DNA from 2 places in the Arthrobacter senegalensis genome. Region 1 is predicted to be linked to the other one. Evidence: riboswitches for the same ligand, from Rfam matches in the RefSeq annotation. Region 1 holds a riboswitch; the other holds the start of a gene.

Region 1 (15,569 bases):
GCCGCTGTTCATCATGTACACCTCGGGCACCACCGGCCAGCCCAAGGGCCTGGTCCACACGACCGGCGGCTACCTGACCCAGGCCTCGTTCAGCCACTCGTACCTGTTCAGCAACCCGGACCCGGACGCGCGCGAGGACGACGTGCACTGGTGCACCGCTGACCTGGCCTGGGTCACCGCGCACACCTACGAGATCTACGGGCCGCTGAGCAACGGCGTCACGCAGGTGATCTACGAGGGCGTGCCGAACGCCCCGCACCCCGGCCGGCACTTCGAGGTCATCGAGCGCTACGGCGTGACCAGTTACTACACGGCGCCCACGCTGGTCCGGTCGCTGATGGGCTGGTTCCCCGACGGCATTCCGGCCGAGTACGACCTCAGTTCCATCCGCCTGTGCGGCACGGTGGGCGAGGCCGTGAACCCGGAGGCCTGGCGCTGGCTGCGCACCCAAGTGGGGCGGGATTCGCTGGTCGCCGGGGACCCCTCGTCGGGCGTGCCGATGGTGGATACCTGGTGGCAGTCGGAGACCGGGGCCACTGTGCTCTCGCCGCGCCAGACCGATGCGTCCTTCAAGCCCGGCTGCGCCACCCGCGCCCTGCCGGGGCTGGCCACGGATATCGTGGACGACGGCGGCGCCCGGGTGGGTGCCGGCGAGCAGGGCAACATTGTGGTCACCAGGACCGGGCCGGCGATGGCGCGGACCGTGTGGGGCAACCCGGAGCGCTACTTCACGTCCTACTGGGAAAAGTACGCGGCGCAGGGCTGGTTCCTGGCCGGCGACGGCGCCCGCTTCGACGCCGACGGCGACACCTGGATCCTGGGCCGGACCGACGACGTCATCAACATCTCGGGGCACCGGCTGTCCACGATCGAGATCGAGTCCGCGCTGGTCTCACATCCGGCGGTGGTTGAGGCCGGCGTCTGCCCGACCTACGACGCCAAAACGGGACACGCGGCCACGGCTTTCGTGGTGCCGCGCGACAAGTCGCTGATCGGGACGAGGGTTGCGGGGCTGACGGCCGCAGCGCAGGCCCCTGAGCAGCCGGAGGCCGGTCCGGCCTCCGGAACGGCGACGGCCGCGCAGGCCGCGGAAACTACGAAGCAGGCCGCGGCAATTGCGGCCTTGCGGGACCACGTTGCCACGCAGATCGGGCCTATCGCCAAGCCCCGCGACGTGGTGTTCGTCCCCGACGTGCCCAAGACCCGCAGCGGCAAGATCATGCGCCGGCTGCTGACCCAGTTGTTCGAGGGGACGGAGCTGGGCGACACGACCAGCCTGCAGAACGAGCCGTGCATCGCCCAGATTAAGGCCATCTGCGACGCACGCTAAACTTCTCCGCCTTCACCGGCCGTGCCACCCGAGGCCGGCCAAAACTCCCCAAGTTTTGGCCGGCCGCTTGGCGTCACCGGCCGTTCGCTCCCACGTCTCAGCGGAGGCTCACGACGTTTCTCCTAGTCAGGGCGATATGACCCTTCCGAAACGAGGGAAGTTTGTCCTATACGTGGGAGCGAACCCAGGCTGGTCCGTCAGGCCGACCTCCGCAGCATCGTCAGGACCTCCGCGACCACGCGTTCCGGCGCGAAGACCAAGTCTTCGTAAACGTATCTAAGGGTAGGCAGCCCTCTGAGCATGCCCGCGTTGTTCCGTCTCCGGTCTTTGAGGAAGGTCGCGCGATCCCAGTGGAAGTCGAATCCGTCCAACTCAATGATGAGGCGGCCTTCCACCAGCATGTCCACCCGCCCGAGCCCCCGGATCAGCACCTGTGTTTCCACGTGGAGCCCGGCAGCGCGAAAGAGTTCCCGGGCAATGACCTCCAACGGCGAGTCGGCGTCATGGCCTATGCCCTGCACCAACTGCCGCCGCAAGCTGTTTCGTGTTCCCGGCAGACGATCCATAAGCTCTGCCTTCGAAACCCGTCTGAGGCGTACCGCTGACTCGGCTATAACCAGCGCCTCCAAGCGCGGCCGGCAGCGGATTGCGTGCAGCACACAATCCAGGGTCCCTACGTAACCCCACCTCCCCTCGGCTGCGAGCCTGCCACGGTGCTTGATCACGGTCTCAGGTTGTCTGCCATGGTCCGCCCAGAGATGCAATTGGGGCGGGTCTTTCACTGTCCAGAGTCCCAGCTCCCCGGCGGCCGAGACGCAGGTGATGAGCCCGCCAGCCATCATCGCGATGCGCAGATCGGCATCCGCATTGGCAGTGCCTACTAGCCCCCGTCGAAGGGACGTCACGGCGCCCGACGCGACGGCCACCTTGATCGCATCCGGTCCGATGCCCGCCCGGCGCAGGTCCCTAACGAGGGCTGTTCCTCCTCTTTTCGCCACCCAGCCGGCGATCATTTCGGGAGTCTGCATGTAATCGAGGATGACCGCACCCTTCGGCCGCCACCACTGCCGGCCCGAAATTGTGGACATCGGATGACCAGCAATGAGTAGCGGCCGCCGAACACCTGCGAACGGACTGCATCGCCGGCGCCGAAGACTTCCCGGCCCAGTTGAACCTGCCAGTCCTCCGGCGGGGCCGCGAGGGGCTTCCCGGCTCGGCGTGGACCCGCCTAATCCTGACGCAGGGCGCGCACCAGCGAGTTGAACCGCTCGTTGGCGGCCAGGTCCTCGATCAGGACCGACGCCCCGTCCGGCCCGGCCAGCGGGATCCGCCAGTTCGGGTATTCGTCGGCGGTGCCCGGCTGGTTCTGGGTCCGAAGCTCCCCCACAGCGTCCGTGAGCGCAACGCCCAGCAGTACCGACGGGGTCTGCGTGATGAACGCGTGCAGCGCCTCGACGGTGCGTTGTTCGGCGGCGGGGCCGGCGCCGTCGTCGTGCTGTGGCGCGGCCGGCACCCGCGAGCGCACCGTGGAGAGCACTGCCTCTTGGGCTGCCTGGTCCAAAGCCCGTTCCTCCTCCACGGGCCGGTTCAGCAGGCCCAGCGATTCACGCAACTCCACGTGCTTGCCCGCCAGGTAGCCGGCGGTAGGCGGCAGGTCGTGCGTGGTGACGCTGGTCAGGCAGGATCGGCGGTAGCGCTCGGGTGCGCGGGGGCTGCCGTCCTCGTACTCAAACCACAGGATGGAGGTCCCCAGGATGCCGCGCTCGGCCAGGTAGTCCTGCACGCCCGGCTCGAACACCCCGAGGTCTTCACCAATAACGACGACGCCGGCCCGTTCCGCTTCCAGGGCGAGGATGCCGATCAAGGCCTCGTGATCGTAGTAAACGTAGGCGCCTTCGCCGGGAGGGCTGCCGGCGGGGATCCACCAGAGCCGGAACAGCCCGAGGATATGGTCCACCCGGATGCCGCCGGCGTGCCGCAGGATGGTCCGCAGCATATCCCGGTAGGCAACATAGCCGGATTCGGCCAGGCGGTGCGGATGCCACGGCGGCTGTGACCAGTCTTGGCCCTGTTGGTTGAACATGTCCGGCGGCGCGCCCACGGAGATGCCGGGCGTCAGCACATCCTGCAACGTCCAGGCATCGGCGCCGGTTGGATGGACGCCGACGGCGAGATCGTGCACTATCCCGATGTTCATTCCCGCATCGAGGGCGCTGGCTTGCGCCGCCTCGAGCTGCTCGTCGCACAGCCACTGCAGCCATTGATGGAACTCGCTGCGGTCCTTCAGCTCGCTCCGCTGTGCTTCGACGAAAGCGGCATCGGACCACTCCGGTGCCCCGGCCGGAACAGTTTCGGCCATGGCACACCACAGGGCAAAGCGCTCCAGCCCCTCGCCTTCCTGCGCGCGGAAGGCTTCGAACCGCTGCTGCCGTTCCGTGGACCGGGGCACCGCGAAGACCGTTTCCAGAGCCTGCAGCTTGGCCGCAAAAACCGGGTCGCGGTCCAGGATGACGGCGTCCAGGTTCGCGTCGTGGAAGTTGTTGGCCAGCGGGACGCCGCTGGCTTCGGGCACGTCCTCGACCCGCAGGTACAGGGGATTGACGAACCGGCGCGTGGAGGGCAGGTAGGGCGAGGGCTCCACCGGCGGTTTCGGCTGCGCCGCGTGCAGCGGGTTGATCAGGACGAACCCCGCACCCTTGGCCGCGGCCGTCTCGGCGAGGCTGGCCAGGTCATGCAGGTCGCCGATGCCCCAGGAGGACCGCGAGCGCACGGAGTACAGCTGTGCCATCAACCCCCATGTCCGGGGAAGGCGGTCGGCGGTGGTCAGGCGCCGCGGGGTGACCACGAGGGCACACCGTGCCTCGCTGTCGGATGGCTCCGGGGCCGCGCCGGTTCCGGGCTCCATCGACTCCGGCATTTCCGGCGCCGCGCCGGTCCCGGCCTCCACCGCCTCCGACCGGTCCGGGGTCGCGCCGGTTCCGGCCTCCATCGACTCCGACCATTCCGCTACTTCCAGCGTGTGCCAGCCCAGCGGGATGTCCGCGGGCACCACCGCAGTGAAACGAACAGGCGAGGCATCTTCCGACTCCTCCCGCCCGCCGGCCAGCACCTCGACGTCGCGCCGGGAGCCGTCCTCCAGCAGGATCCGGACCCGCGGACGGATGCCGGGCCGCGCATTGACCGGAACCTCGGTGGCACTGCCTTGGCGGACGACAACGGCGGGCGGCAGCGTGCGCTGCACCGGTGCCAGTTCAGCGGCCCGGAGGGAAGCCGTCACATCGTCGTCGGTGGCACAGGGGACGTCGAGCGCGGTGAGGACGGAAACCAGCGTTGCCTCACTGACTGTTTTCTCGCCGCCATCCCAGCCGCGGAAGGTAATGCCAACGCCATGTTTCCCCGCGAGGCGCTGCAGCGCCGAAAGTTCAGCCATAGACCCAATCTACGGTGAACTGTCCGGACGCGGGAACGTCCCTCCTCGGCCGGCCCTGAGAAGATAGTGGCCGCGAGAGGCGAAGCACCGCCGTCGTGCCGGGCATTCGCAAGCCGGGCATTGCGCGGCGTGCGGGCGAAGGCGGGCACCGCCGTCGTGCCGGGCCGCCGCAAGCCCGGGCAACCGCACGGCGTGCCGCCTCAGGGCCCGGGCGCCCACAGCCCGGACGCAACGCGGCTAAACATTTTTTGGTGCCGCGGCCGTTGGTTGCGAGAATGGACGGGACCATCCCGAGCGGTTGAGAGATCTGGCTCTTTGACACCGCAGCAACCATCCGGACGCCACCGGAAAGGTGCTACCGCCAGAAGCGATGGAGAGAGCGCAAGCAATCTTTGATCCGGACGGTGCCTGCACGGTACCGCCAGGACCGTCATTCCGGGAACCCAAGTTTTGAAGGAGCAACCGCCTGATGGCTGAACGCACATTCGGTTTCCGCACCCGTGCCCTGCACGCCGGCGGCACGCCCGACGCCGAGCACGGTGCCCGGGCCGTACCGATCTACCAGAGCACCTCGTTCGTGTTCAAAGACACCGACGACGCCGCGAACCTCTTCGCGCTGCAGAAGTACGGCAACATCTACTCGCGCATCGGCAACCCCACGGTCGCCGCGTTCGAGGAGCGCATCGCCTCGCTCGAGGGCGGCATCGGCGCGGTGGCCACGTCGTCGGGCATGGCCGCCGAGTTCATCACCTTCGCGGCCCTGGCCGGGGCGGGCGACCACATCGTGGCCTCGTCCAAGCTCTACGGCGGCACCATCACCCAGCTGGACGTGACGCTGCGCCGGTTCGGCGTGGAAACCACGTTCGTCGACTCCAACGACCCGGCCGACTTCGCCGCGGCCATCGGGGAGAACACCAAGGCCGTCTACACCGAGATCGTGGCCAACCCGTCCGGCGACATCGCGGACCTCGCCGGCCTGGCCGCGGTGGCGCACGACGCCGGGCTCCCCCTGGTCGTGGACGCCACCCTGAGCACGCCCTACCTGATCCGCCCGATCGAGCACGGCGCGGACATCGTGATCCACTCCGCCACCAAGTTCCTGGGCGGCCACGGCACCACCCTGGGCGGCGTCGTCGTCGAATCCGGCCGTTTCAACTGGGGCAACGGCAAGTTTCCGCAGATGACCGAGCCGGTGCCCAGCTACGGCAACGTGTCCTGGTGGGGCAACTTCGGCGAGTACGGCTTCCTCACCAAGCTCCGGTCCGAGCAGCTGCGCGACATCGGCCCGTCGCTGTCCGCGCAGTCCGCGTTCCAGCTGCTGCAGGGCGTGGAGACGCTGGCGCAGCGGATGGACGAGCACCTGGCCAATGCCCGCACCGTGGCCGAGTGGCTGGAAGCCGACGAGCGCGTCTCCTGGGTCAGCTACGCCGGCCTGCCCGCGCACCCGCATTACGAGCGGGGCCGGAAGTACCTGCCCAAGGGCGTGGGCTCCGTGTTCAGCTTCGGCGTCAAGGGCGGCCGCACCGCAGGCCAGAAGTTCATCGAATCGCTGCAGCTGGCCAGCCACCTGGCCAACATCGGCGACGCCCGCACCCTGGTGCTGCACCCGGGATCGACCACCCACCAGCAGCTCACCGCCGACCAGCTGGTGGCTGCCGGCGTGCCCGAGGACCTGATCCGCATCTCCGTGGGTCTGGAAGACGTGGACGACATTCTCTGGGATTTGGACCAGGCGCTGGCCGCCTCCCAGCAGGCCGGCGCCGAGCACGGCCCCAGCCGCGACCATGAGGACGCCGCGTTCGACAGCTCCGAGTTCGCCTCGCCCAGCTATGCCGGCGAGTCGTGCGCGATCCCGGCGGAGCGCTCCCCCCGGACAGAGCCCGGAACGCGCGTGGTCGAGTCCGTCGAAGAACTGATCGAAGCCGAAGAAGGAGCCGCCAAGTGACCGCGACACCGGAACGCACCTGGATCGGCCCGTCCGCCGCGGAGCGTCTAAACATCCTGCGCAACACCAAATCCATCGCCATTGTCGGCGCCTCGGACAAGCCGAGCCGGGCCAGCTACTTCGTGGCCACGTACCTGCTGTCCAGCTCGCCGTACAAGGTGTATTTCGTGAACCCGGTGGCGAAGGAGATCCTGGGCCAGCCGGTGTACAAGTCGCTGGCGGACCTGCCCGAGGTGCCGGACCTGGTAGACGTCTTCCGCAGGCACGACGACCTGCCCACCGTTTTGGAGGAAACCCTGGCCGTCGGCGCCAAGACGCTCTGGCTGCAGCTGGGCTCCTGGCACGAAGAGGTCGCGGCCCGGGCCGAGGCCGCCGGCTTGAACGTGGTGATGGACCGCTGCGTGAAGATCGAGCACGCCCGCTTCCACGGCGGCCTGCACCTGGCCGGCTTCGACACCGGCGTGATTTCCTCCAAGCGGCAGCTGACCGCCTAGGCGGGCGCCCCGCCGGCCTGCCGCCTCGAGCGCCTGCCGCCCCGCCCCTTGTCCCCCGGCCTTCCGCTTCGAAGGCAGGGGCAAGGGGCGGGTTTTTTCGTGCCCGGAAGTAGACGGAAAGAGCCTTCAAGGATTTCCCCAAGGTCCTCGTCGGATGCTGTGGCCAGCCACACATCACTCGACTAGGGGGAGTCACCGTGTTTACTGCACCAACCGATCCGCAACCGAGGAGGGGCACCGAACGTGCCGACAAGGGGAGGCCATCCTTCCCCCGGAAAGTTACGGCCGGGCTCGCCGCGCTGGTGCTGGGCGCGGGCGTGCTGCCCTCCGCCCTCGCCCCCGCGGCGTTGGCAGCGCCGGTAGGCCAAGGCCTGACCCTCAATGCCGGGGACATGCGGTTCATCCTGAAGCAAATCAAGATCGCGGAAAACCACGCCACCAAGGAAGACGCCGAGGGCAAACCCGTGCCGGGCCAGCCGCTCCTGGGCCCCGGCCCCAACCAAATAGCCAATCCGCTGCTGCCCTACGGGCTGCGCACGGTGGACGGGTCCGACAACAACCTGGTGCCCAACCAAGGGCACTTCGGCGCCGCCAGCCTGCCCTTCCCGCGGCTGGCAGAACCGGAATGGCGGACCACCGCCGGCGGGCAGTCGTACAAGTCGGTCAACGTTCCGATGATCCGGGACGCGGACCCGCGCTTCGTCAGCAACGTCATCGTGGACCAGACCTCCACCAATCCGGCCGCGATTGCCGCGGCGGGCAAGGCACACCGGACGGTGAACGACGGCCCCACGGCGGTCCCCTGCGACGACGAGGGGTTGCCCCTGAACTGCGTTCCCGACGGCGAGACACTCGACATCCCGAATGTCACCACCGACTTCGGGCTCTCGCCGCCATACAACGGCTTCTTTGCCCTCTTCGGCCAGTTTTTCGACCACGGCATCGACTTCACCAAGAAGACCAGCAACGTCGTCATGATGCCGCTGGCCACGGACGATCCGCTGTACGTGGAGGGATCGCCCACAAACTTCATGCTGCTCAACCGGGCGGAGAACCAGCCCGGCCCCGACGGCAAGCTCGGCACAGACGACGACGTCCAGGACGCCACGAACACGGACTCTCCGTGGGTCGACCAGAGCCAGACCTACTCGTCGAATCCGTCCCATCACGTCTTCCTCCGGGAGTACGAGCTCAACGAGGACGGCGACCCGGTCTCGACCGGCGAACTGGCCGAAGGCGAACCCGGCGGCATGGCCACCTGGGCGGACATCAAGGCACAGGCCGAGTCCATGCTCGGCCTGAAGCTCTCCGACGCCGACGTCGTGAACATCCCGATGCTGGCCACCGACCAGTACGGGCGCTTCCTGCGCGGCCCCAACGGGCTGCCGCAGTACATCACGCAGGACAAGCAGTTCGTGGAAGGGAACCTGGAGAACCCCGTCGCGCCGCCGGCGGATGTCCAGCGGATCGGCATCGCGTTCCTGGACGACATCTCCCACTTCGCGGCACCGTTCGACTCGCGGGGCGCGGCCCTGACACCCGACGGGGACGGCGGCATCACGCCCACCAGCGGCCGGCAGGACCCGGGCACCTACGACGACGAAATGCTCGACGCGCACTTCGTTGGCGGCGACGGCCGCCTGAACGAGAACATCGGCCTCACCGCCGTCCACCAGGTCTTCCACTCGGAGCACAACCGGCTGGTCACCTACATGGAAGAACTGCTGACGTCCCTGAACCTGGACCTGAACGAGTGGAAGCTGCCCAACGGCGAATGGAACGGGGAGCGCCTCTTCCAGGCCGCACGGTTCGTGACGGAGATGGAGTACCAGCACATCGTCTTCGAGGACTTCGCTCGCAAGATCCAGCCGGGCATCAATCCGTTCAACGTCTTCACCCAGTCGGACACGGCGATCGACCCGGCGATCGAGGCGGAGTTTGCCCACGCGACCTACCGGTTCGGTCACTCCATGCTGACGGACACCGTGGATCGGAAGACCAACAGCGGAGCCGACATCGGCCTCCCGCTGCTGGATGCGTTCCTGAATCCACCGGCCTACTACGCCAACGGAGACAGCACGATGACGCCCGAGCAGGCGGCAGGCGCGATCGCGATGGGCATGACCGACCAGGTGGGCGCAGAGCTCGACGAGTTCGTCACCGACACGCTGCGCAACAGCGTGCTCGGGCTGCCCCTGGACCTGGCCGCGCTCAACATCGCCCGCGGCCGGGAGACCGGCGTCCCGTCGCTGAACAATTTCCGCAAGGACCTCTACGCGAAGACCAGCGAGTCGTCCCTGAAGCCCTACAGCAGCTGGGTGGACTTCGGGCAGGCGCTGAAGCATCCGGATTCGGTGGTCAACTTTATGGCCGCTTACGGCACGCATCCCAGCATCACCGGGGCGACGAGCATCGAGGCCAAGCGCGCGGCGGCGCAGAAACTCTTCGACATGAGCCCCGACCCGGCGGCCGAAACTCCGGCCGATGCCTACGATTTCGTCAACAGCACCGGGGAGTGGGAGAACGACGGCGCCGCCTCCAGGACCGGTTTGGACACGGTCGATCTGTGGGTGGGGGGCCTGGCCGAAGCCCAGAATCTCTTCGGCGGGCTGCTCGGCTCCACCTTCAACTACATCTTCGAACGCCAGATGACGGACCTGCAGGACGGTGACCGTCTCTACTACCTGTCCCGCACCTCGGGCCTGAACCTGCGGGCCCAGCTCGAAGGCAACTCCATGGCCGAGCTGGTGATGCGCAATACCGACGCTTCCGCGCTCAAGGCCGACGTCTTCGGCGTCGCCGACTGTGAGTTCGAGATGGGCAACATCACCGGCACCACGGGCAACAATGTGGCCGATGATCCCGCCTCGGCCTGCGACGAGTCAGCACTGCTGCTCCGCATGGCGGACGGCACCATCCGCTACCGCGTCTCCAACAGCGTGGACCGCCCGGGCCTCAACGCCCAGGCGACCTACAACGGCAAGGACGATGCCGGCGGCGCAGACGGGACGGACCGGATCTGGGCCGGCGTCGACAACGACACCGTCTGGGGCAACGGCGGCAGTGACATCATCGAAGGCAACGACGGCGCCGACACCCTCCTGGGCGGCGCCGGCAACGATCGGATCACCGACTCCCACGGGGACGACGTGATCAAGGGCGGGCCGGGCAACGACGCGATGGACGCCGGTCCCGGACTCGACGTGATCATGTCCGGCGACGGAGACGACTTCTCCAACGGCGGACTCAACGGCAACCAGACCTTCGCCGGCGAGGGCAATGACCTCGTGATAGCCGGCGACGGACCGGACACGGTGTTCGGCGGCGGCGGCGATGACTGGCAAGAAGGCGGCAACGCGAACGACCTGCTCCAGGGCGACAGCGGTGCCCCGTTCTTCGACGACATCAACAACCCCGGCCACGACGTCCTCATCGGCGACAGCGGCGAGGACGACTACGACGCCGAGGGCGGTGACGACGTCATGGTCGCCGGTCCAGGGATCGAGCGCAATCACGGCGTCTACGGCTTCGACTGGGTGACCCACGCCCGGTCGGTCGAGGCAGCCGATTCCGATATGCGCATGATCATCGTGGAGGGCCCGAACGCGCTCAAGGACCGGTTCCTGCTGGTCGAGGCCCTCTCCGGCTGGGACAAGGACGACGTCTTGCGCGGCGATGACGTGATTCCGGCCGATCCCGACAACGAGGTGGCGGTGCCCGGCCTCAGCAATGTGCTGGACGCCGAGGGCATCAAGCGGATTGCCGGCCTGGCCGAGCTGCTGCCCGCCGGTGCCACCGAGTTCGGCGCCGGCAACATCATCATCGGCGGCTCCGGGAGCGACCAGATCTGGGGCAACGGCGCGGATGACGTCATCGACGGCGACAAGTGGCTGAACGTGCGGCTGAGCGTACGCGACGCTCAGGGCGCTGAACTGCGGTCAGTCACCAGCCTGAAGACCATCCAGGCCGATATTATGGCCGGCCGGATCGACCCGGGCGACGTCGTCATCGTGCGGGAAATCCTCAACAGTGCGGCTTCGACCGACGTCGACACCGCCAACTTCTCCGGCGCGCTCGATGAATACGACATCACCACCGTCGACGGAGTCACGACCGTCGCGCACGTCCGCGGCGGCGGGGACGACGGCACCGACACCATCACCAATGTGGAGCGCCTCCGGTTTGCCGACCAGACCATCGAGCTGACGGATACCGAAGCCCCCTCGGTGACGGACCGCGCTCCTGCTGACGGGGCAACCGGCGTGGCCGTCGGGGTCGACATCACGGCGACCTTCAGCGAGGACGTCCAGGGCATCTCCGGGACGACGGCCACGCTGACGGCCGCGGAAGCAACGGCACCGACCGCCGCCACCGTGACCTACGATCCGGTGACCCGAACGGCGACGCTCGACCCGGTGGCCGACCTGGCGATCGACACGGTCTACACCGTTGCGCTCACCAGCGGCATCCGGGACGCGGCGGGCAACCCACTCGCTGCCACCAGCTGGTCGTTCACCACTGCCGGACCGGCTCCATCGGTGACCGGGCGCAGCCCGGACGCGGACGCCACGAACGTGGCCACCAACAGCAACATCACCGCCACCTTCAGCGAACCGGTGACCGGAGTCGACGGCACCACCTTCCGGGTCACCAACGCGGCCGGCACGGCAGTGACCGCAACCGTCAGCTACGACGACGCGACCCGCACGGCTACCTTCGACCCCGCAAATCTGCTGGCCAACCGCACCTATACCGTGCAGCTGACCGGCGGCATCCGGGATCTGCAGGGCAATGCCCTGCCGGCCACTACGTGGAACTTCTCCACCGAGGCCGCACCGGTTATCACCGAACGGACGCCGGCGGCGAACGCCACCGACGTGGCCACCAACAGCAACATCACCGCCACGTTCAGCAAACCGGTCACCGGAGTCGACGGCACCACCTTCCGGGTCACCAACGCGGCCGGCACGGCAGTGACCGCAACCGTCAGCTACGACGACGCAACCCGGACGGCTACCCTCGACCCCGCCAATCTGCTGGCCAGCCGCACCTACACGGTGCAGCTGACCGGCGGCATCCGGGACCTTTCGGGTAACCCGATCACGGCCACCACGTGGAGCTTCACCACCGAGGCCGCACCGGTCATCACCGAACGGACCCCGGCGGTGAACGCCACCAACGTGGCCACCAACAGCAACATCACCGCCACGTTCAGCAAACCGGTCACCGGAGTCAACGGCACCACCTTCCGGGTCACCAACGCGGCCGGCACGGCAGTGACGGCAACCGTCAGCTACGACGACGCGACCCGGACGGCTACCCTCGACCCCGCCAACCTGCTGGCCAGCCGCACCTACACGGTGCAGCTGACCGGCGGCATCCGGGACCTTTCGGGTAACCCGATCACGGCCACCACGTGGAGCTTCACCACCGAAGCCGCGCCGGCCATCGCCGGACGGACCCCGGCGGTGAACGGCACCAACGTGGCCACCAATGGGAACCTGACGGTGACGTTCAGCGAACCGGTCCGAGGCGTCAGCGCCAGCACGGTGACGCTGAAGACCGCCGCAGGCACGGTTGTGCCGGCGACGGTCAGCTACAACTCTGCGAAGCGCACGGTCACCGTGACTCCCAAGGCGATTTTGCCGAGCAGCACCCGCTTCACGGTGAGCCTCAGCAACGGCATCACGGACGTCAACGGCAACCGCCTGGCGGCCTCCAGCTGGAGCTTCACGACGGAAAGCCGCCCCACGGTGTCCAAGCGGACGCCGGCAGCCGGAGCCACGTCGGTCAGCCGGAGCGGCAACGTGTACGTGAAGTTCAGCGAGGCTGTCTCCGGAGTCAGCGGGTCCAGCTTCAAGCTGGTCGACAGCAAGGGCAAGACCGTTTCGGCCAAGGTCAGCTACAACTCGAGCACCAAGACGGCAACCCTGAACCCGTCGAGCAACCTGAAGGCCAATGCCAGCTACAAGGTTCAGCTGAGCAGCAGCATCAAGGATGCCTCGGGCAACCGGCTGTCGGCCACCAGCTGGTCCTTTCGGACCGGACGGTAAATAACCGCCTCAACCAATAGAGTCCAGGCTTCGGAGTAATCCGGGGCCTGGACTCTGTCCGGCCCCGGACCCCGGAGGCCCACCGGCGTCAACACATCCCCGACCACCGGGATGACAGAAGCCGCGCCACAGCTTGTTGGGGGGTTAAGCTTTGGCGCGGCTTCCTCATCTACGTAATCGCGGCCGGACACGGAGAAGTTACGGGTTGGGTGAAACTTTCTCGAAAATATTTTTGACCGCCCCCGGCCGCCCCTTCGGCCGCCGCCCAACGGCCCGCAGCATCAGTGCGCCGAGACGATCTCCACCGTGCTGGTGAGCCGCCGGTTTTTGAGCACCGGCAAAAACTCGCGCACCTCGTCGATCCGGCGCCTGGTCACGTCAACGGTGACCACGCCGCGGAGTTCGTCGTCCAGGAAGCCCTTCGGGATGCCCATCGGGTCCAGGATCGCCGAATGGCCCACGGTGTTGGTGCTCGACGTGCCGGCCGCGGCCACCCAGCAGGTGTTCTCGATGGCACGGGCGCGCAGCAGCGTTTCCCAATGGTCGATCTTGTGGTCGCCCTTGAACCAGGCGGCCGGCACACACAGTACGTCGGCGCCCTCCGATGCCAGCGCGCGGGCGAGCTCGGGGAAGCGGAGGTCGTAGCACGTAAGCACCCCGAAGTTCAGGTCGCCCAGCTGCACAATCTTCAGGCCGCCGTCACCGGGCTTGATCCGCTTGGACTCCTGATACGAGAACGCGTCGTAGAGGTGAAGCTTGCGGTAAGTGTCGACAATCCGGCCGGTGGCGTCGACGATCACCAGCGTGTTGTACGGCCGTTCCTCCCCGCTGGATTCGTAGCCGCCGGCGATGATCGCGATGCCGACTTCGGCGGCGATGAAGGACAGCTGCTGCACGAACTTGGTCCAGTTGGCGTCCACGGCCGCGGCCAGGTCGCCCTCGACGTGGCGAACGGTGAACATCGATTCCTCGGGAAACACGACCAGCTCGGCGCCGTCGGCCTTGGCTTCTTCCGCGAGCGAGCGCACCGTCTGGAGGTTCTCGGTCACGTCCCCGCTGGGGTTAAGCTGTCCGACGCTGATCTTCATGATGCGCTCCCGTCTTGATGGCGGTGTATGTCCTTCCAGCCTACCTAAGACCAACTCGCCGGGCGCTTCCGCAGACTCAGCGGATTCACCGCACGACGGCGGCGTACCGGCTCAGTGGGTACCGGCGCCACCCCTTTTGCTGACTCGCGGAGTGCCCCGGCAATCCGGGCCTGCCCTGCAATGCCGGCGGCTTGCCGTGTTATCCGGCACTCCGGTCGGCGTCAGCGGCTACCGGCGCAGCGCAGGATCGCCTCGACGGAGCGGTCGGCGTCTTCTTCCGTGGTGGACCAGTTGCAGACGCTGATCCGCATGGCGGCCTTGCCGTGCCACGTGGTCCCCGAGAGCCAAAGCGTTCCGTCCTCCTGCACCCGGCGGACTACCTCGCGGGTGAAGTCGTCCGGGTCTGAGCCGTCCTCCGGCGTGAACCGGACCAGCACCTGGTTGAGCACCACCTCGTTGAGGATCTGCACGCCGTCCGCCTGGGCCAGCCGCCCGGCCATCCGCGATGCCAGCGAACAGCAGCGCCACACGAGGTCCGCCACCCCCTCGCGGCCGAGCGTCCGCAGCGCGGCGTAGGCCGGGAAGCCGCGGGCGCGGCGGGAGAACTCCGGCACCCACGCCACCTCGTCCCGTTCGGCCCCGTACTCCAGGTACGCGGCATGCGGCGGGGACATGGTGCGCTGGTGCACCTCGGCGTCGCGGACAATGGCCACGCCGGAGTCGTACGGGACGTTGAGCCACTTGTGCGCGTCAGTCGCCCACGAGTCGGCCAGGTCCACGCCGTCGAGCAGGTGCCGGTGCTCCGGGCTGGCGGCTGCCCACAGCCCGAACGCGCCGTCGACATGGATCCAGGCGCCGTCCCGGCGTCGTACACGGTCCACCGCCGGCCGGATGGGATCGAAGGACCCGGTGTTCACATTGCCGGCCTGCAGGTTGACGATCAGCGGCATGTCGGCGGGAACCCGGTCCAGCACCGCGTCGAGCGAGTCCAGCGTGATGCGGCCCTGCGCGTCGGTGGCCACCGAGTAGACCCTGCGGCGACCCAAGCCCAGGTACTGCAGCGCGGTCAGCACGGTGCTGTGGGCTTCTTCCCCTACGACGACGGCGATTTCCGGCGCGCCAAACAGGCCGTCGCCCACCACGTCCCAGCCCATCCGTTCCAGCACTGCCGTCCGTGCCGCAGCCAGGCAGGTGAAGTGGGCCATCTGGCAGCCGGTCACCAGGCCGAA
Region 2 (15,569 bases), on a different contig from region 1:
GTGGTCTGGAACCCGTCCAAGAAGTTCAACTTCGACCTGGTGGCGCTGGTCGAGGGCCTGTGCGCCGAGACCGGCTGGCAGCCGCCGCTCTGGCTCGAGACCACGCTCGAAGATCCGGGCGCCGGCCAGGCGCACCAGGCGCTGGAAGCGGGCGTCGATCTGGTCATCGCCGCCGGCGGTGACGGAACGGTGCGGCGGGTGGCCGGCCGGCTGGCGGCGACCGACATGCCGCTGGGCGTGATCCCGCTGGGCACCGGCAACCTGCTGGCCCGCAACCTGGACCTGCCGGTTGACGACCCGGAGACCGCTGCCGGCATCGCGTTGGCCGGCCGGGACCGGCGGATCGACGTGGTCCGGGCCACCGTGGACAGGTCGGGCGGTGACTCCGTGTTTTTGGTCATGGCCGGCCTCGGCTTCGACGCCGCCGTGATTGGCGGCACCGACGACGGCCTCAAGGACCGTATCGGGTGGCTGGCGTACGTGGAAGCCGGCCTGCGCAACCTTCCGGGCAAGCCGGTCCGTGCCACGGTCACCATAGACGGCGGCAAGCCCATGACCGTGCGGATGCGCAGCGTAATGGGCGGGAACTGCGGCAAGATCCAGGGCGGATTCGAGATGTTCCCCGGTGCGCAGCTCGACGACGGCCTGCTGGACGTCATGACCATCTCCCCGCGTGGCCGGCTGGGCTGGCTCGGCGTGCTGGCCGGGCTCGCCAAACGCGGCCGGAGCGTGGATCCTTCGGTTGACTACTACCAGGGCAAGCACGTGGAGATCCACGCCGGCCGGCCCCAGGAGATGCAGCTGGACGGCGACCATATTGGCATGGGGTCCCGTTTGATGATGCGCGTCGATCCGGGCGCACTCGTGGTGCGGGTGGCACCCGAATAGAACAATAACGACGCCGGTGCGCGCCGCCGGGAGTGCGGCTGCTCACATTGCCGACACAGTTCGGAACATATCTTGAGGTACCCGTTGTTGCACGTGGTAGCTTCAGCGTTTGCCGGCCACCCGCCGGTTGGCTCGTCGTCCCACATCACAAGGGGTTTTCCACCATGATTCGTCGTCGTTTGTCCGTCCTCGGTGCCGCCGCAGCCGCCGCCCTGGTGCTGGCCGGCTGCAGCACGTCCTCGCCGTCGGGGTCGGAGCCGGCGACCTCCTCCGCCGCGACCACGCTGCAGGAGATCCAGGACGCAGGCGTGATCACCGTGGGGACCGAGGGGACCTACCGCCCGTTCTCCTTCCACGAGAACGGCACCGGCGACCTGACCGGTTACGACGTAGAGGTCGTCACCGCGGTGGCGGACAAGCTCGGCGTCGACGTGCGGTTTGAAGAGACCCAGTGGGACGCCATCTTCGCGGGGCTGGAGGCGGGCCGTTTCGACGTAATCGCCAATCAGGTTTCGATCAACGAAGACCGCCTGGCCAAGTACGACTTCTCGGACCCGTACACGGTCAGCACCGGCGTCGTCGTCGTGAAGTCGGACAACAACGACATTTCCTCCCTGGCGGATCTGGAGGGCAAAACGTCCGCCCAGTCGCTGACCAGCAACTTCTACAAACTGGCCAAGGGCGCCGGAGCCAATGTCGAGGCCGTGGAGGGCTGGGCGCAGGCGGTTTCGCTGCTGGAGCAGGGCCGGGTGGACGCCACGGTCAACGACAAGCTGACCTACCTGGACTACCAGGCCACCAACGACAACAAAGACATCAAGGTAGCCGCCGAAACGGACGAAGAAACGCAGAGCGCCTTCGCCTTCCAGAAGGGCAGCGACGAGCTGGTGGAGGCCTTCAACACGGCGCTGGAGGAGCTGCGCGCCGACGGCACGCTGGCAAAGATCTCCGAGAAGTACTTCGGCGCGGACGTCAGCAAGTAAATCCGGCCGCTTCAAAGGGAGACGCTAACGTAACCGTATGGACATCGACTGGGAGCTCGTCGGCAGTTCACTCTGGCCTATAGTCCAGGGCGGGCTGACCGGCACCATCCCCCTCTCGCTGGCCAGCTTCGCCATCGGCCTGCTGCTGGCGCTCGTCGTGGCCCTGATGCGCTTGAGCCGCAACCGGATCCTGGCCGGCATCGCGCGCGCCTACGTCTCGGTGATCCGCGGCACCCCGCTGCTCGTCCAGCTGTTCGTGATCTTCTACGGCCTGCCGTCGATCGGCGTGGTGCTTGAACCGTGGCCGAGCGCCATCATCGCGTTCTCCCTGAACGTGGGCGGCTATGCGGCCGAAATCATCCGCGCCGCGATTCTGTCCGTCCCCAAGGGCCAGTGGGAAGCCGGCCACACCATCGGCATGGCCGGCACCACCACCCTGCGCCGCATCATCCTGCCGCAGGCCGCGCGGGTGTCGGTGCCGCCGCTGTCCAATACGTTCATCTCGCTGGTCAAGGACACCTCCCTCGCTTCCCTGATCCTGGTCACCGAGGCGTTCCGGGCCGCCCAGGAAATCGCGGCGTTCAGCCAGGAGTTCATGCTGCTCTACATTGAGGCCGCGGCGGTCTACTGGGTGTTCTGCCTGGTGCTCTCCGCCGGGCAGTCCCGACTGGAGAAGAGGCTGGACCGCTATGTCGCCCACTGACGTCCCCTCCGCCGCCGCTTCGCAGCCCGGCTCCGCCGCAGGGCCGGTGCTCTCCGTAGAGGGGCTGCGCAAGTCCTTCGGCAGCAACCAGGTGCTCAAGTCCATCGACCTCTCCGTCCAGACGGGCGGGGTACTGGCCCTGATCGGACCCTCCGGGTCGGGCAAAACCACCGTGCTGCGCTGCCTGAACGGCTTGGAAATCCCCGACGGCGGGCGGGTCGCCTTTTCGGGCGGGCCGGCCGTGGATTTCGGTTCGCCGGTGAACCGAAAACAGATCGCCGCCCTGCGCGACCGAAGCGCCATGGTGTTCCAGCACTACAACCTGTTCCCGCACATGACCGTGCTGCAGAACATCATCGAGGGCCCGGTCCAGGTGCAGAAGCGGTCCAAGGCCGAAGCGGTGCGCGAGGCCAGGTCGCTGCTGGACCGTGTCGGGCTCTCCGGCAAGGAAGACCAGTACCCGCATCAGCTCTCCGGCGGACAGCAGCAGCGGGTCGGCATTGTCCGGGCGCTGGCGCTCAAACCTTCGCTGCTGCTGTTCGACGAGCCCACGTCCGCACTGGATCCTGAACTGGTGGGCGACGTGCTGCACGTGATCAAGGAACTGGCTGACGAGGGCTGGACCATGGCCCTGGTCACCCACGAGCTGGCCTTCGCCCGTGAAGTGGCCAGCGAAGTGGTGTTCATGGACGGCGGCGTGGTGGTGGAACGCGGACACCCCGAACAGGTGCTGCGCGAACCGCGGGAGGAGCGCACCCGGCAGTTCGTCCACCGGCTGCTCAACCCGTTCTAGGACCGGGTTCACTTCCGGCTGCCCCCACCCTCCCCCCGACGGCTCCCTGCATCCGCGGGGGGGGGGGCCCGCCTGCACCGGTCCACAGCACCACGCCGCCACGCCGGGTGTGGCGCACGCCACGCCGGTGCGAAATTCATCTGATGTCATCTGGGATGGCAGAATGTAAAGTTCCATGCACCGTTCCGCATGGCAGGCTCGTTCCGGCCGGAAGCTTCCATCCCGCGTTTCTCCTGCGCGGAAACCTCCGGCCACGAAAGGCAGAACCATGGCCACTTCCCTGGCTACCAAGTCGTTGACCGCACAGACGGCTTCCGAAGCGCACGATCTCCTGAATGCTGCGGTCGAAGAGTTGCAAAAGCTCGCCGCCATCGACGGCGATTGCGGCATCTTGGTCACTCGCACCGGCCCCGGGCAGTTTACGGTGGAGCTGAGCGACGACGTGCCCTACGGCATCACCCAGGAATCGCATCTGTACTAAGCGGTTGGCGGGCCGGTCCCGGTTATATGACGCCGCCCGGTTGCCCGGAATGAAGCGCCGGCCCGCCCCGGTGGGATAATTTCGCCCATGGCTCCAGCGATTGCGTACCAAGGTGAACCCGGCTCGAACTCCCACATGGCTTGCCTGGAAGTGCGCCCCGGTTGGGAAGCGGTGCCGTGTGCCAGCTTCGAGGATGCGTTCGCTGCCGTCACCGGCGGCGAGGCGGAACTGGCCATGATCCCCATCGACAACTCGATCGCCGGGCGGGTGGCGGACATCCACGCCCTGCTGCCGAAGACCACCCTGCAGATCGTGGAGGAATTCTTCCTGCCCATCCGTTTCAGCCTGCTGGGCGTACGCGGGGCCACCGTGGAGCAGGCCCGGGAGGTGCACAGCCACATCCATGCTTTGGGCCAGTGCCGCAAGCTGATCCGCAGGCTCGGGCTCACTCCGGTCATCGCCGGCGACACCGCCGGTTCGGCCCGGGAGGTGGCCGAATGGAAGGACCCGACCAAGGTCTCCCTGGCGCCGCCGATGGCCGCCGAACTCTACGGCCTGGAGGTTTTCGCGGAAAAGGTCGAAGACGATCCGACGAACACCACACGGTTCGTGGTGCTGGCCGACCGCCGGCCGGTCCCGTCCCGCGAGGAACTTCCCGGTCCGGCCGTGACCAGCTTCGTGTTCCGCGTGCGGAACGTGCCGTCCGCGCTGTACAAGGCGCTGGGCGGTTTCGCCACCAACGGCATCAACATGACCCGGTTGGAGAGCTACATGGTGGGCGGCGAGTTTGCCGCCACCATGTTCATGGTGGACGTCGAAGGCCACCCGGACGATCCGGCCATGGTCCACGCCTTCGAGGAACTGGACTTCTTCACCACCGAAATCCGCATCCTGGGCGTCTACCCGGCGCATCCGTTCCGGCAGCAGACCGTGCGCCCGGGCGCCGCCGCGCAGTAGCCGTGGCGCCAGCAGTCGGACAGTAGCCTTCGGGGCAGCAGCCGTCGCACGGCCGCCCGTCGGGCAGCAGCCACCTCGCGTGGCCCGGGAGTAAAACGCTGCATTTGACGAACTGTTACCGGCGTTTGACCCAGGCCCTTCCCCGCTCTTAGCGTGGAGACGAATCAAGAGCGCCAACTTCACAGCCCTGGCTGGTTGGCCGGCAACCCTCTACCGTAGCGGGGTGCTCCAGGTGATGATTCGGCCCGCCGGGGATGTCGGCAGGCAAGTACGCGTATCCACCCGCAGCAGCTCGGCCGCAGCGGATGCGCCCAAGCCCCAAGGACGCCATGTCGCTACACCATGACCTGACCCCCCACACGTTGCGCTCCGCCTTCGGCCGGTTCCCCTCGGGCATCGCGGCGCTGTGCGCGACCGTCGACGGCGAGCCGCAGGGCATCGTCGCCTCCTCGTTCACCGTGGGCGTCTCCCTCGAGCCGCCGCTGGTGATGTTCGCCGTGCAAAACACCTCACGGACCTGGCCGCTGGTCCGGCGGGCCAACCGGATCGGCGTCTCGGTGCTCGGCACCGGGCACGACGGCGTCTGCCGCCAGATCGCGTCCAGGACCGGTGACCGCTTTGCCGGCCTGAGCCTGCACGGCACCGACGACGGCGCGCTTTTCCTCAACGACGCGGCGCTCTGGCTGGACTGCTCGGTGCACCAGGAAGTCCCGGCCGGGGACCACCACGTCGTGCTGCTGCAGGTGCACGGACTGTCCACGCACGACGGCACCCACGAGCCCCTGGTCTTCCACGATTCCGCGTTCCGCCGGTTGGAACAGCCGGCCTTCGTCTAGGACGCATGGTCCCGGCCCCGCCCGCAGCTGCGGGGCCGGGCGCGGGCAGCTAAGGCAGCGGCCTGCCTCGGGCCGCCACCCACAGGGAGTACCACTCCTCGCGGGTCATCGATGCTCCAACCGCTTCCGCCTCGGCACAGGCCCGGATCCGGTCCGGGCTGCTGGTACCGACGACCGGCCGGATGCCTGCCGGATGCCGCAGCAGCCAGCCCAGCACCACGGCCTCGGGCGGGCACCCCTTGTCCCGGGCAAGTTCCGTGACCAGGGCTGCCGCTGCTTGATCCGCCGGGGGAGAGGCATCCGCGGGCGCGGAAGCATCCGGTGTCGCGGCCTCCGCTGCCGCACGCCCGCTGTACCGGCCCTGGGCCAGCGCTCCCCAGGCCTGCAGCTCCACCCCGTGGGCGGCGCAGTATTCCAAGGTGCCGTGCGGGAAGCTGATCCCCGGTCCCTCCGGGTGGTTCACCAGCACCCCTGACTCCAGCCAGTCGCGTCGGTACAGGCTCATTTCCAGCTGGTTCACCGCCAGCGGTTCATCCAGCGCCGACTGCAGCCAGCGCATCTGTTCGCCGGACATGTTCGAGACACCAAGGCGGCGGACCTTCCCGGCCATCCGAAGCTCGTTGAACGCCGCGGCGATCTCTTCGGCCGGCGTCAGCGGATCGGGCCGGTGGATCAGCAGCGTATCCAGGTGATCGGTGTGCAGCCGGCGCAGGCTCTCGTCGGTGCGGGTCAGGATGGCTTTCCGCGAGGAGTCGTAGTGCCCGACCATGCCGGGGGCCGGCAGCCGGATGCCGCATTTGCCCTGCAGCCGGATCGAGTCGCGCAGCTCGGGACTTCCGGCCAACACCCGCCCGAACGCGGCCTCGGCCTTGCCGTGGGCGTAGATGTCGGCGTGGTCGAACGTCGTGATCCCGGCCTCCAGCGCCGCCGCCACGGCCGCGTGCGCGGCCGCCACATCGGCCGCTTCCAGCGGCCCGCTCCCCCAGCCACCACCCAACCCCATGCAGCCGAATATGAGGCGCGAGCCGGCGTCGTTCATTGAAAGTTCCCCCTTCGCTGGACAGGTTTCCAGCGTACGACGGCGGTGCCCGGGGAGGCGTCGGCGCCGGCCGGGTGATGCAGACACCGAAGAACACTCCTCGTAGCGGGGCGCCGATTCAACTCGGGCGGCATCAGCCGGTGTGGCGACGGAGGAACGCCACGCTGCGCTCCAGCACCTGCCACGCCGCTTCCAACTCCAGGTTGAACTGGAACTGGTGCCCTAGGCCGGCCTCCGTATGGGGGAAGAACTCCTCCACGGCCGCGCCCTTGATCCGCAGCGCTTCGACCAGCCCGAGCGAGTGCGGCAGCAACGGGTCCGTGTTGCCCGCTGACACGAAAGCCGGCGGGTAATCGGCGCCCACGTGCTTGGCCACGGAGGCCAGCGCGACGTACGGACGCTCCAGATAGTCTTTGGCCCCGGTGTAGGACCACAGCACCGTGCGCAGGTAATTCTGGTTCCCGGCCTGGTCCGCCCCGGCGAGCGAGAGGTCGTACGCCCCGCAGTGCAGCAGCACCGCGCGCAGCCGCTCCGGCTTCATGGGCGAGGCAATGCCGAGCCTTTTGGCATAGTCGGGATCGGCGATGACGAGCGCCAGTTGCGCGGCAATTTGCGCGCCCGCCGAGTCCCCGGCCAGCACGATCCGCTCGGTATCGATGTGAAGCCGCTCGGCATTGTGTTCCAGGTAGCGCAGCGCGGCGGCCGTCTGGCGCACCGGCGCGGGGTAGCGGCGCACGTGGGCCAGCGAATAGTCCACCCCCACGGCGGTGAAGCCGTAGGAGGCGAGGATTCGAAGGTAATTGGCGACGTCGTTCTTGGTGCCGGAGATCCAGGCCCCGCCGTGGATCCAGACAATTGTCGGAAGACGCAGCGAATCCTCGGCCGCCTTGTCCGGGAAGAACACGTCCAGGCGGGTATGCCCGTGGTTGCTGAGGTATTCCTGATCCAATACTTCGCTGATTCCGTCCGGCACGTGCCGGGCCATCGCGCGGGCCGTGCGCCGGCCGTCCCGTTCCGACAGCACCCGCAGCAGCACCGCCAGCGGCCGGGGGCTGAAGCGCAGCCACAGGACCAGGCCGCCGGCAAGGGCCGCCGGGACGGTGACGAGCACGGCAACTGCTGTCAGTGCGCGGCGGATACGGACCTGCATGGCTTCCTCCGATCGGCCGGTAGTGAACCAATCGTGAGCCCGCCCCGCCCGCGGGGCAAGCCCCTCCCCTGCCTGACCGTCAATCGCCGGACCCCCCCGCCCGCGAAGGGCCGTGAGGCCCGCAAACGGCTGGACGGCCACCGACGAAAAGCCTTGCAGCTCGCCCGCCAAGGGCGGGAAACCACGTCAACCGAGGGCAACCACCAGGCTCAGCGCGGCCAAGACCAGGGCGACCGGCGTCATGGTCCACCGCTCGGGCTTGCTGCGCGAGATGGCGTTCATCAGGACGCCGACGAACAGGTACGCGGTCAGGACCCAGCCAAGAACGAGCGACGCGGTCTCCGGCAACGCGTCGAGAAACTGCGCGCGGTCCATGATGACGAACACGAAGAACGCATACAGGAGCACCGAGACCGCGCTCCCGATGCGCAGCTTCGCCGGCAGGATGCGGTGGCTTCCTCCCCAGGCGAACCGGCCCAGCGGCAGGCCCGCGGCCAGCAGGATCTGGAAGACGGCCAACAGCGCGAAGACAAGGCACGCGGCGATGGCCGCAACGGTGATCATGGGGAGCAGTGTAGCGGTGCAGCCTTCAGCCGCGGTCAGGCGGTCAGCGGCTGGCGGTAAGGCGGCGGCCACGCGTGCCACGCGGTCAGCGGCCGGCGATCAGGCGGCCGCGCGGTCAGCGGCTCGTGACCTTGCCCGTCAGCGAGGCGATCGGGCGCAGGAAGATCGGCCGGGCCAGGAACCAAGCCGCCACGGTCACCGCAACGGAGGCGGCAAAGATCCAGAAACCGGTCCATCCGCCGTCGTCCGTGGCCGCATACATGTGGTTGAGGTTGCGCAGCGCGCCGGTGGCCAGCACCAGGGTCACGTGCACGATGATGAACAGCACGAAGTACACCATCACCGGGAAGTGGATGGCCCGGGCCGCCTCAATCGGGAAGTATTTGTTGACCGCGGCCCGCTTGGGCCAGGCGGCCGAGGTGCGCAGGCCGGAGACGATGGCCAGCGGGGCGGCGATGAAGACGGTGGCGAAGTAGGTCAGCAGCTGCAGCGCGTTGTAGTTCACCCACCCGTTCTCCAGCGGCCAGTCCAGCGAGGCGTACTGCAGCACAGCGGACAGCGCGTTCGGGAAGATGTCCCAACTGGTGGGCACAATCCGCATCCAGTGCCCGGTCGCGAAGATCAGCACCATGAAGACGATGCCGTTCAGCACCCACAACGCATCCAGCGTCAGGTGGAACCACAGGTTCAGGGTGATCTTGGTGGGCGCGTTCTTGGTCTTCACCAGGCCCTTGTTGTTGCGTGTCCAGTACGCCGGCGAGCGGGTACCGGCCCGTACCTGCAGGCCGGTGCGGATGATCAACACGATCAGGAAGAAGTTGAGGAAGTGCTGCCAGCCCAGCCAGGCGGGCAGCCCGACGGGCGCGGATTCGGGCAGTTCGGAACGGCCCGGGTAGGCGGCCAGGAAGTCCTGGACGCCCGGCATCGTGCGCATCCATTTGGCCAGCAACACCAACAGCAGGAGCACGACGACGGCGCCGGCCACCGCCGCGGTGATCTTCAGCCACGTCTTCCGGGTGCTCCCGGACGGTTTCGTCGAAGTGGACATCGCCAGCTTTCCTCGTTCCCTGCGTCCCGACAGTCCGGGCTTCGTGATTCAAGGTACCCCGGCGGGGCGGCATCATGCCACACGCGCGGCCGCGGCGGCCAGAGCCCGCCGCAGCACGGCGTGAGCATGGCGTTATTGGCCGTGCTGCGGCATCCATTTCAGGCAGTAGCGCAGGTTGGCGGTGACGGTCCGCACCGCGGCTTCTTCGTCTCCGGCCGCGATGGCGTCCGCGAGGTCCTCGTGTCCGGCGCGCAGGCATCCATCGAAGCCGTCCCGCAATCGCTGGGCCATCTTGGTCCCGTGGAACACATCGCCGAAGCTGCCGTACAGCTCGTGCAACAGCTGGTTGCCGGAGGCCTCGGCCACGGCCAGGTGGAAGTCCCAGTCCGCAGCGATCCAGCCTTCCAGGTCTTGTTCGGCCCACGCATGCCGGCGCCGGGCCAGCCTCTCCCGCAGCGCCTCCACGGCGCCGCCGGGGCCCGACGGCTCGGATCGCGACGATTGCGCCGCCAGCCGCGCCGCCTGGGTGTCGAGCGCGAAGCGCACCTGGAGCACGTCCTCGTCGTCGTACTCCCGGTAGGCGCGGCGGGCGGTGCCGCTGATCTCGCTGGTGGCGCGCACGTACGTGCCGTCGCCGCGGCGCACCTCGAGCATCCCGGCGTGGGCCAAAGCCTTGACCGCCTCGCGCAGCGTGCCGCGGGAGACGCCCAGACTCGCCATCAGTTCCGGCTCCGAAGGGATCCGGGCACCCAGCTGCCACCGCCCCGCCGCGATGGACTCCCGCAGCCTGGACGTCACTTCCTCCGCGAGCGGCGGCCGCTGGAGCGGGCCGGACCTCACGGCCGCGCCTCCCGCACCAGGCCGCTGACCGCATGGGCCAGCAGCAGTTGCATCGCCGCGCCGGCCACCAGGAGCACCAGCGGGATGGTCCAGTCGGCGAGTGCATCGTGCAGCAGGCCGAGCCCGAACGGGCCCAGTGCGGCGAAGAGGTAGCCGACCGATTGGGCCAGCGTGGACAGCGCGGTGGTCTCGGCCGCGTCCGAACCGCTGCGGCTGATCACCAGCATCAGCAGCGGGAAAACCCCGAAACCCAGTCCGATCAAAACCGCGGGCAGCACGGCGAGCTCGGCAGGCAGCACCAGCAAGGCGAGGTAGCCCACCAGCGACGCCGCGCAGGTCATCATGAAAGCCGGCCGCAGCAGGCCCGGCCGCGCCGCCATGGACAACAGCAGCACGACGGCGGGGATGGACACCAGCTGGACCAGCGCGAGCAGCTGCCCGGCGGCCGCGGCATCCACCCCGCGCGAGATCAGGATGTACGGCAGCCAGCCCATCACGGAATAGACGAGCAGCGCCTGGATGGTGAACAGGCCGGTGAGCAGCGCGCCCTTGCGCGTGAGCAGCAGCGGCCACGGCGACGAATGGACTCGCGTCGGTGTGCCCGACCCGCGCCTGCCGACCACGGCCATGGGAAGGAACACCGCGAGCCCGACGACGGCCAGCAGCGCCCAGACGGCCAGCGCGAGCGACGGCGAGTCCAACTGTGCGGCCAGCGGGACGCTGACGGCCGCGGCCAGGGTGGCGCCGACGGACATGGAGATGGTGTAGGCCCCGGTCATCGTCGACGGCCGGTGCGCGAAGTACTTGCGGATGAACGCCGGCAGCGCCACGTTGCAGACCGCCAGTCCGGACATGGACACCACCGTGCCGGCCAGCAGCATCCCGACGGATTCGACTCCGCGCAGGCCCAAGCCGGCAATCAGCAGTGTCAGCGCGAGTGCGATGGCGCGTTCCAGCCCCATGCGGCTGCTCAGCCAGGCGGTCGCGGCTCCGGCCACGGCGAAACACAACACGGGAACGGTGGGCAGCAGTGCGGCGACCAGCGGCCCGTACCCCAGCAGCTGCTGCAGGTCGTGGAAGAGCGCGGCCGCGCTGGCAATACCAGCCCGGAGGTTCAACCCGATGAGTATCACGGCGGCTACGGCCGCGGCAATGAACCAGCGGCGGTCCGCGGCGGCGGGCGCCGGGGCAGGCTCCTGCACGTTGAGCTCCGGCACCAGGGCCTCGGCGAACTCCCGCGGAGCCTCGTCGCTGCCCGGCGCATGGTCGCCGCCCGGCGCGTGGTCGCTGCCCAGCGCGTGGTCCCCGCTGCTGCCGCCGCTGGGCCGTCGCTCTAAAATCATTCTCTAAACGTTAGACGTTTGATGTCTGAGCACCAAAATGCCCGGTCCGCCAGGCAGGGCCGGCCGGAATGGCACGCGGCGAGAGCACAGCCGTCGGTACTTTGGGGGACGCCCGGTCCGTCCTCCCGCCGCCCGGCGAGAGCTTCGCCGTCGCAGCTTCGGGCGCACGTTTGGGCAACGCGATTAACGAGGCCCGCACCTCGGGCAAGGCCGCCCGAGGTGCCGGCGTCGGAGCTGCAGAACCTGCCGCCTAGTTGGCGAAGACGTCCTGCAGCGTGCCCTGCGGGGCCCACAGCGCAATGGAGTCGCCGGTGTTGTTCAGTACTGACGCGGTGCCATTGTTGTAGTAGGCCTCGGCGCTGTTGGTGCCGGGACCGGTGTAGACCCGCAACTCCGCGCCGGGGGCAAGCACGTAGCCCTCGCCCACAGCCAGGATATTGTTCGCCGCGTCGCGGATGATGTAGCCGCTGGCGTCGATGCTGTGGTTGGCGGTGTTGCGCAGCACCACGTGCTCGCCGGTCTCCGGCTGAACGTCGCTGCCGGCGGGGTCATTCACCGCGCCGGCGATTTCCAGGCCGGTGCCCGCGGGGAAGGGCTTCCGCCCGTCCAGGTAGCGCATGGTCTGGATCGGGAAGTCACCGGTGACGGCATCGACGCCGAGGTCGACGGAGTGCTGGACGGCCTCGGGCGAGTTGGCGGTGTAGACGCCGACGACCAGCCCGGCGGCCTTGGCGTCTGCAACATTTTGCGCCGTCAGGGTGCGGTAGTTGGTGCCGATTGAATCGGCAAAGGCCGCCCAGGATTCCAGCGTGGCCGGACCCGGGACGGTGCTCGAGAGCTGCTGCAGCGCGATCTCGGGGGCCAGGTCGGCGAAGGTGCGGTTGGAGGCCTCGTCGAAGCCGAGGACCTGGACCTTGTCGGCGGCAACAAGCTTCGTCCAGGCGGCATCGGTGCGGAGCTCGTCGGCGACGAGCTGTTCGATGCCCGGGGAGTTCTTCGGCGACTTGATTTCGATGTACACGCCGGTCTTCACCGTGGCGATCTTCGCCGCGTCATCCAGGTGCGGGATCCGCTCCCCCTGGTACTTGGCGCCGAAGTAGGATCCGGCGTCGAGCTGCTGCAATTCATCCCAAGTAAAGGACGTGATGGGGTCCCCGGCACGCTCGGGAAATACTTCCTCCACGTTGGTGGTCCGGGCCGGAGTGTCGTCGTGGAACAGGAACGGTACGCCATCGGCGCTGAGCTGGACGTCGATCTCGAAGAAGTCGGCGCCGGAGGCGCGCCCGTCCTTGAAGGCCGCAACCGTATTTTCGGGGGCGGTGCCGGCGGCCCCGCGGTGGCCGATCAGCAGCGGGGCTTCATCCTGCCCGCCCGGGTTGTTCTGCGCGCCGGCCGCCGGGGCGGCCACGAGGGTAGCGCCGACGGCGACGGCCGCGGCGGAGGTGGTCAATGTTTTGAGCAGGCGAGATGCCATGGGATATGACGCCCTTCGTAGTGGTTGTCCGGGTTTCCCCGCCATCGAGCTTCACAGCGCCAGTGGACCTGCGGGCCAACTGGCTGTGAACTCGCAGTGAAAGGAAACACCGCCCAAGGGCCGGGGCGCGGCGACGGCGCAATCGGACCGCCGCGGGATGCCGCCGCGGCGACGCTAGACTCGGAGTGGCATGAACACTTCCGCCAATACCCCGAGCTCGGTGCGCGTCGATGCGTGGCTGTGGGCCATCCGCGCCTACAAGACCCGTTCCGCGGCCACCGCCGCCTGCCGTGCCGGACACGTCCGGCTTAACGGCAACCCGGTCAAGGCCTCCCAGCCGGTGGTCCCGGGCGACACCCTGCGGGTGCGGCAGCCCGGCTACGAACGGATCCTGGAAGTGCGCCGGCTGATCGCCAAGCGGGTGGGAGCCGAGGCGGCCTCGCACTGCTTCACGGACCACACGCCGCCGCGCCCGGCGATGCCCTCGCTCGGAATCCCGCAGCGCGACCGGGGTGCCGGCCGGCCAACCAAGAAGGACCGGCGGGAGATGGACAGGCTGCGCGGCCCCCGCTAGGAACGGGAGCGCGGAAGCAGTTCGGTGGTTTCTTGGAACGGGAGCCCGGCGGCGCTTCGGCGGCCGCTGGGAACGGGAGCCCGGAAGCCGTTCGGCGGCCGCTCAGGACGGGAGCCCGGAAGCCGTTCGGCGGCCGCTCAGGACGGCCGGATGGCCCGATGCTGCACCGATCGGCCCGCGCTGCCCGTCAATTCACGCCGCGCCGGGCTTCTTACTTCCATGCCGTGAGCGTAACTCACTTCACATAACCGGCCGGACGGTACAAGATGGAAACCGGAGACGGCCGCGCCGCCGTCCCGCTGCTATGTCATTATCTGAAGGAGATCAGGGCTGTGACCACCACTTCCCACGCCGCTTCATCCACCCAGCCGGGCTACCGGGTCCAAAACCCGTCCACCGGCGAGGTGGTCGAGGAATTCCCCACTGCCACCGACGCCGAGGTCAAGGACGCCCTCGCCAGGTCCCAGGCTGCCTACACAGCGTGGAAGGCCACGCCGATCACGGACCGTGCCAAGGTGGTGTCCCGCATTGCGGAACTGTTCACCGAGCGGGCCGACGAGCTCGCCGCGATCATCACCGAGGAAATGGGCAAGCCCCTGTCCGAGTCCAAGGGCGAGGCCGAGTTCTGCACCGACATTTTCAGCTACTTCGCTACTGAAGGCCCCGACCTGGTGGCGGACCAGGAAATCAAGGCCATCGGCGGCGGCCGCGCCATGATCCAGAAGCTGCCGGTCGGCCCGCTGCTGGGCATTATGCCGTGGAACTACCCCTACTACCAGGTGGCCCGCTTCGCCGCGCCGAACCTGATGCTGGGCAACACCATCATCCTCAAGCACGCCGAGACCTGCCCTCGCTCCGCCCTGGCCATCCAGAAAATCATGGACGACGCCGGCGTGCCCGACGGCGTCTACATCAACCTCTTCGCCAGCCACGAGCAGATCGCGGACATCATTGCCGACCCGCGCGTGCAGGGTGTCTCGCTGACCGGCTCCGAGCGGGCCGGCGCCATCATCGGCGAGCTCGCCGGCAAGAACCTGAAGAAGGCCGTCTTGGAACTGGGCGGCTCCGATCCCTACGTGCTGCTGGACACCGACGACGTCAAGGCCGCGGCCGAGCAGGCGTGGGCCACCCGCATCGAGAACACCGGCCAGGCCTGCAACTCCAACAAGCGCATGATCGTCATGGAGGACATCTACGACGACTTCGTGGCCGAGCTGACCAACCTGGCGAAGGACCTCAAGCCCGGCGACCCGGCCGAAGAGGCCGAGGGAACCTACGCCCCGCTTTCCTCCCGGGCGGCGGCCGAAGGACTGCACGAGCAGCTCAAGGACGCCGTCAACAAGGGTGCCACGCTGCACGCCGGCGGCACCCTGCACGATGGCCCCGGCGCCTACCTGGCCCCGGCTGTTCTGACCGGCGTCACTCCGGAGATGCGAGCCTACCGCGAAGAGCTGTTCGGCCCGGTGGCCGTGGTCTACAAGGTCAGCAGCGACGAGGAAGCCCTGGAACTGGCCAACGACACCGACTACGGGCTGGGCGGCGTCGTCTTCTCCAAGGACGAGGAGCGCGCCCGCAAGATTGCCCAGCAGCTGGAGGTGGGCATGGCCAACGTCAACGGCGTCGGTGAAGGCGCCGACATCCCGTTCGGCGGCGTGAAGCGCTCCGGCTTCGGCCGCGAGCTTGGCCCGCTGGGCATGGACGAATTCGTCAACAAGCGCCTGTTCTACATCGCCGACTAACCGGTCCGGCATCGACTGATCAGCAGGCGCCCTTCCCGCTCGCGGGAAGGGCGCCTGCTGATCTTTGCTTTCTGAGACGGCCAGGGTTTGGAATGGCGGCGTGCAACAGCGCTTTAAGGGTGCCGTCGCAGTCCGCCCGCGAGGCTCGCTGGCGTCC

What was found. A riboswitch is a leader RNA that binds a small molecule or an ion and turns the genes downstream of it on or off. The one in region 1 is predicted to bind S-adenosylmethionine.
Region 2: another riboswitch for S-adenosylmethionine. It lies ahead of AC5RVG_RS05300 (flavin reductase family protein); the one in region 1 lies ahead of AC5RVG_RS07160 (O-acetylhomoserine aminocarboxypropyltransferase/cysteine synthase family protein).

What each region holds. Positions count from the first base shown of each region.
Region 1 covers NZ_JBNHGZ010000002.1:373,443-389,011, forward strand. Annotated here, with positions in the region: gene AC5RVG_RS07145 (acetate--CoA ligase) at 1-1,330, shown strand, start outside; gene AC5RVG_RS07150 (endonuclease domain-containing protein) at 1,528-2,358, opposite strand; gene malQ (4-alpha-glucanotransferase) at 2,559-4,760, opposite strand; SAM riboswitch class I at 5,043-5,137, shown strand; gene AC5RVG_RS07160 (O-acetylhomoserine aminocarboxypropyltransferase/cysteine synthase family protein) at 5,230-6,705, shown strand; gene AC5RVG_RS07165 (CoA-binding protein) at 6,702-7,199, shown strand; gene AC5RVG_RS07170 (Ig-like domain-containing protein) at 7,397-13,252, shown strand; gene AC5RVG_RS07175 (carbon-nitrogen hydrolase family protein) at 13,534-14,340, opposite strand; gene AC5RVG_RS07180 (pyridoxal phosphate-dependent decarboxylase family protein) at 14,562-15,569, opposite strand, start outside.
Region 2 covers NZ_JBNHGZ010000001.1:1,121,916-1,137,484, forward strand. Annotated here, with positions in the region: gene AC5RVG_RS05270 (diacylglycerol/lipid kinase family protein) at 1-888, shown strand, start outside; gene AC5RVG_RS05275 (amino acid ABC transporter substrate-binding protein) at 1,053-1,871, shown strand; gene AC5RVG_RS05280 (amino acid ABC transporter permease) at 1,915-2,574, shown strand; gene AC5RVG_RS05285 (amino acid ABC transporter ATP-binding protein) at 2,561-3,367, shown strand; gene AC5RVG_RS05290 (hypothetical protein) at 3,636-3,848, shown strand; gene AC5RVG_RS05295 (prephenate dehydratase) at 3,936-4,805, shown strand; SAM riboswitch class IV at 4,968-5,082, shown strand; gene AC5RVG_RS05300 (flavin reductase family protein) at 5,135-5,641, shown strand; gene AC5RVG_RS05305 (aldo/keto reductase) at 5,691-6,680, opposite strand; gene AC5RVG_RS05310 (alpha/beta hydrolase) at 6,814-7,830, opposite strand; gene AC5RVG_RS05315 (hypothetical protein) at 8,017-8,394, opposite strand; gene AC5RVG_RS05320 (cytochrome b/b6 domain-containing protein) at 8,510-9,442, opposite strand; gene AC5RVG_RS05325 (FadR/GntR family transcriptional regulator) at 9,575-10,282, opposite strand; gene AC5RVG_RS05330 (MFS transporter) at 10,279-11,625, opposite strand; gene AC5RVG_RS05335 (glycerophosphodiester phosphodiesterase family protein) at 11,876-13,099, opposite strand; gene AC5RVG_RS05340 (RNA-binding S4 domain-containing protein) at 13,290-13,673, shown strand; gene AC5RVG_RS05345 (NAD-dependent succinate-semialdehyde dehydrogenase) at 14,006-15,412, shown strand.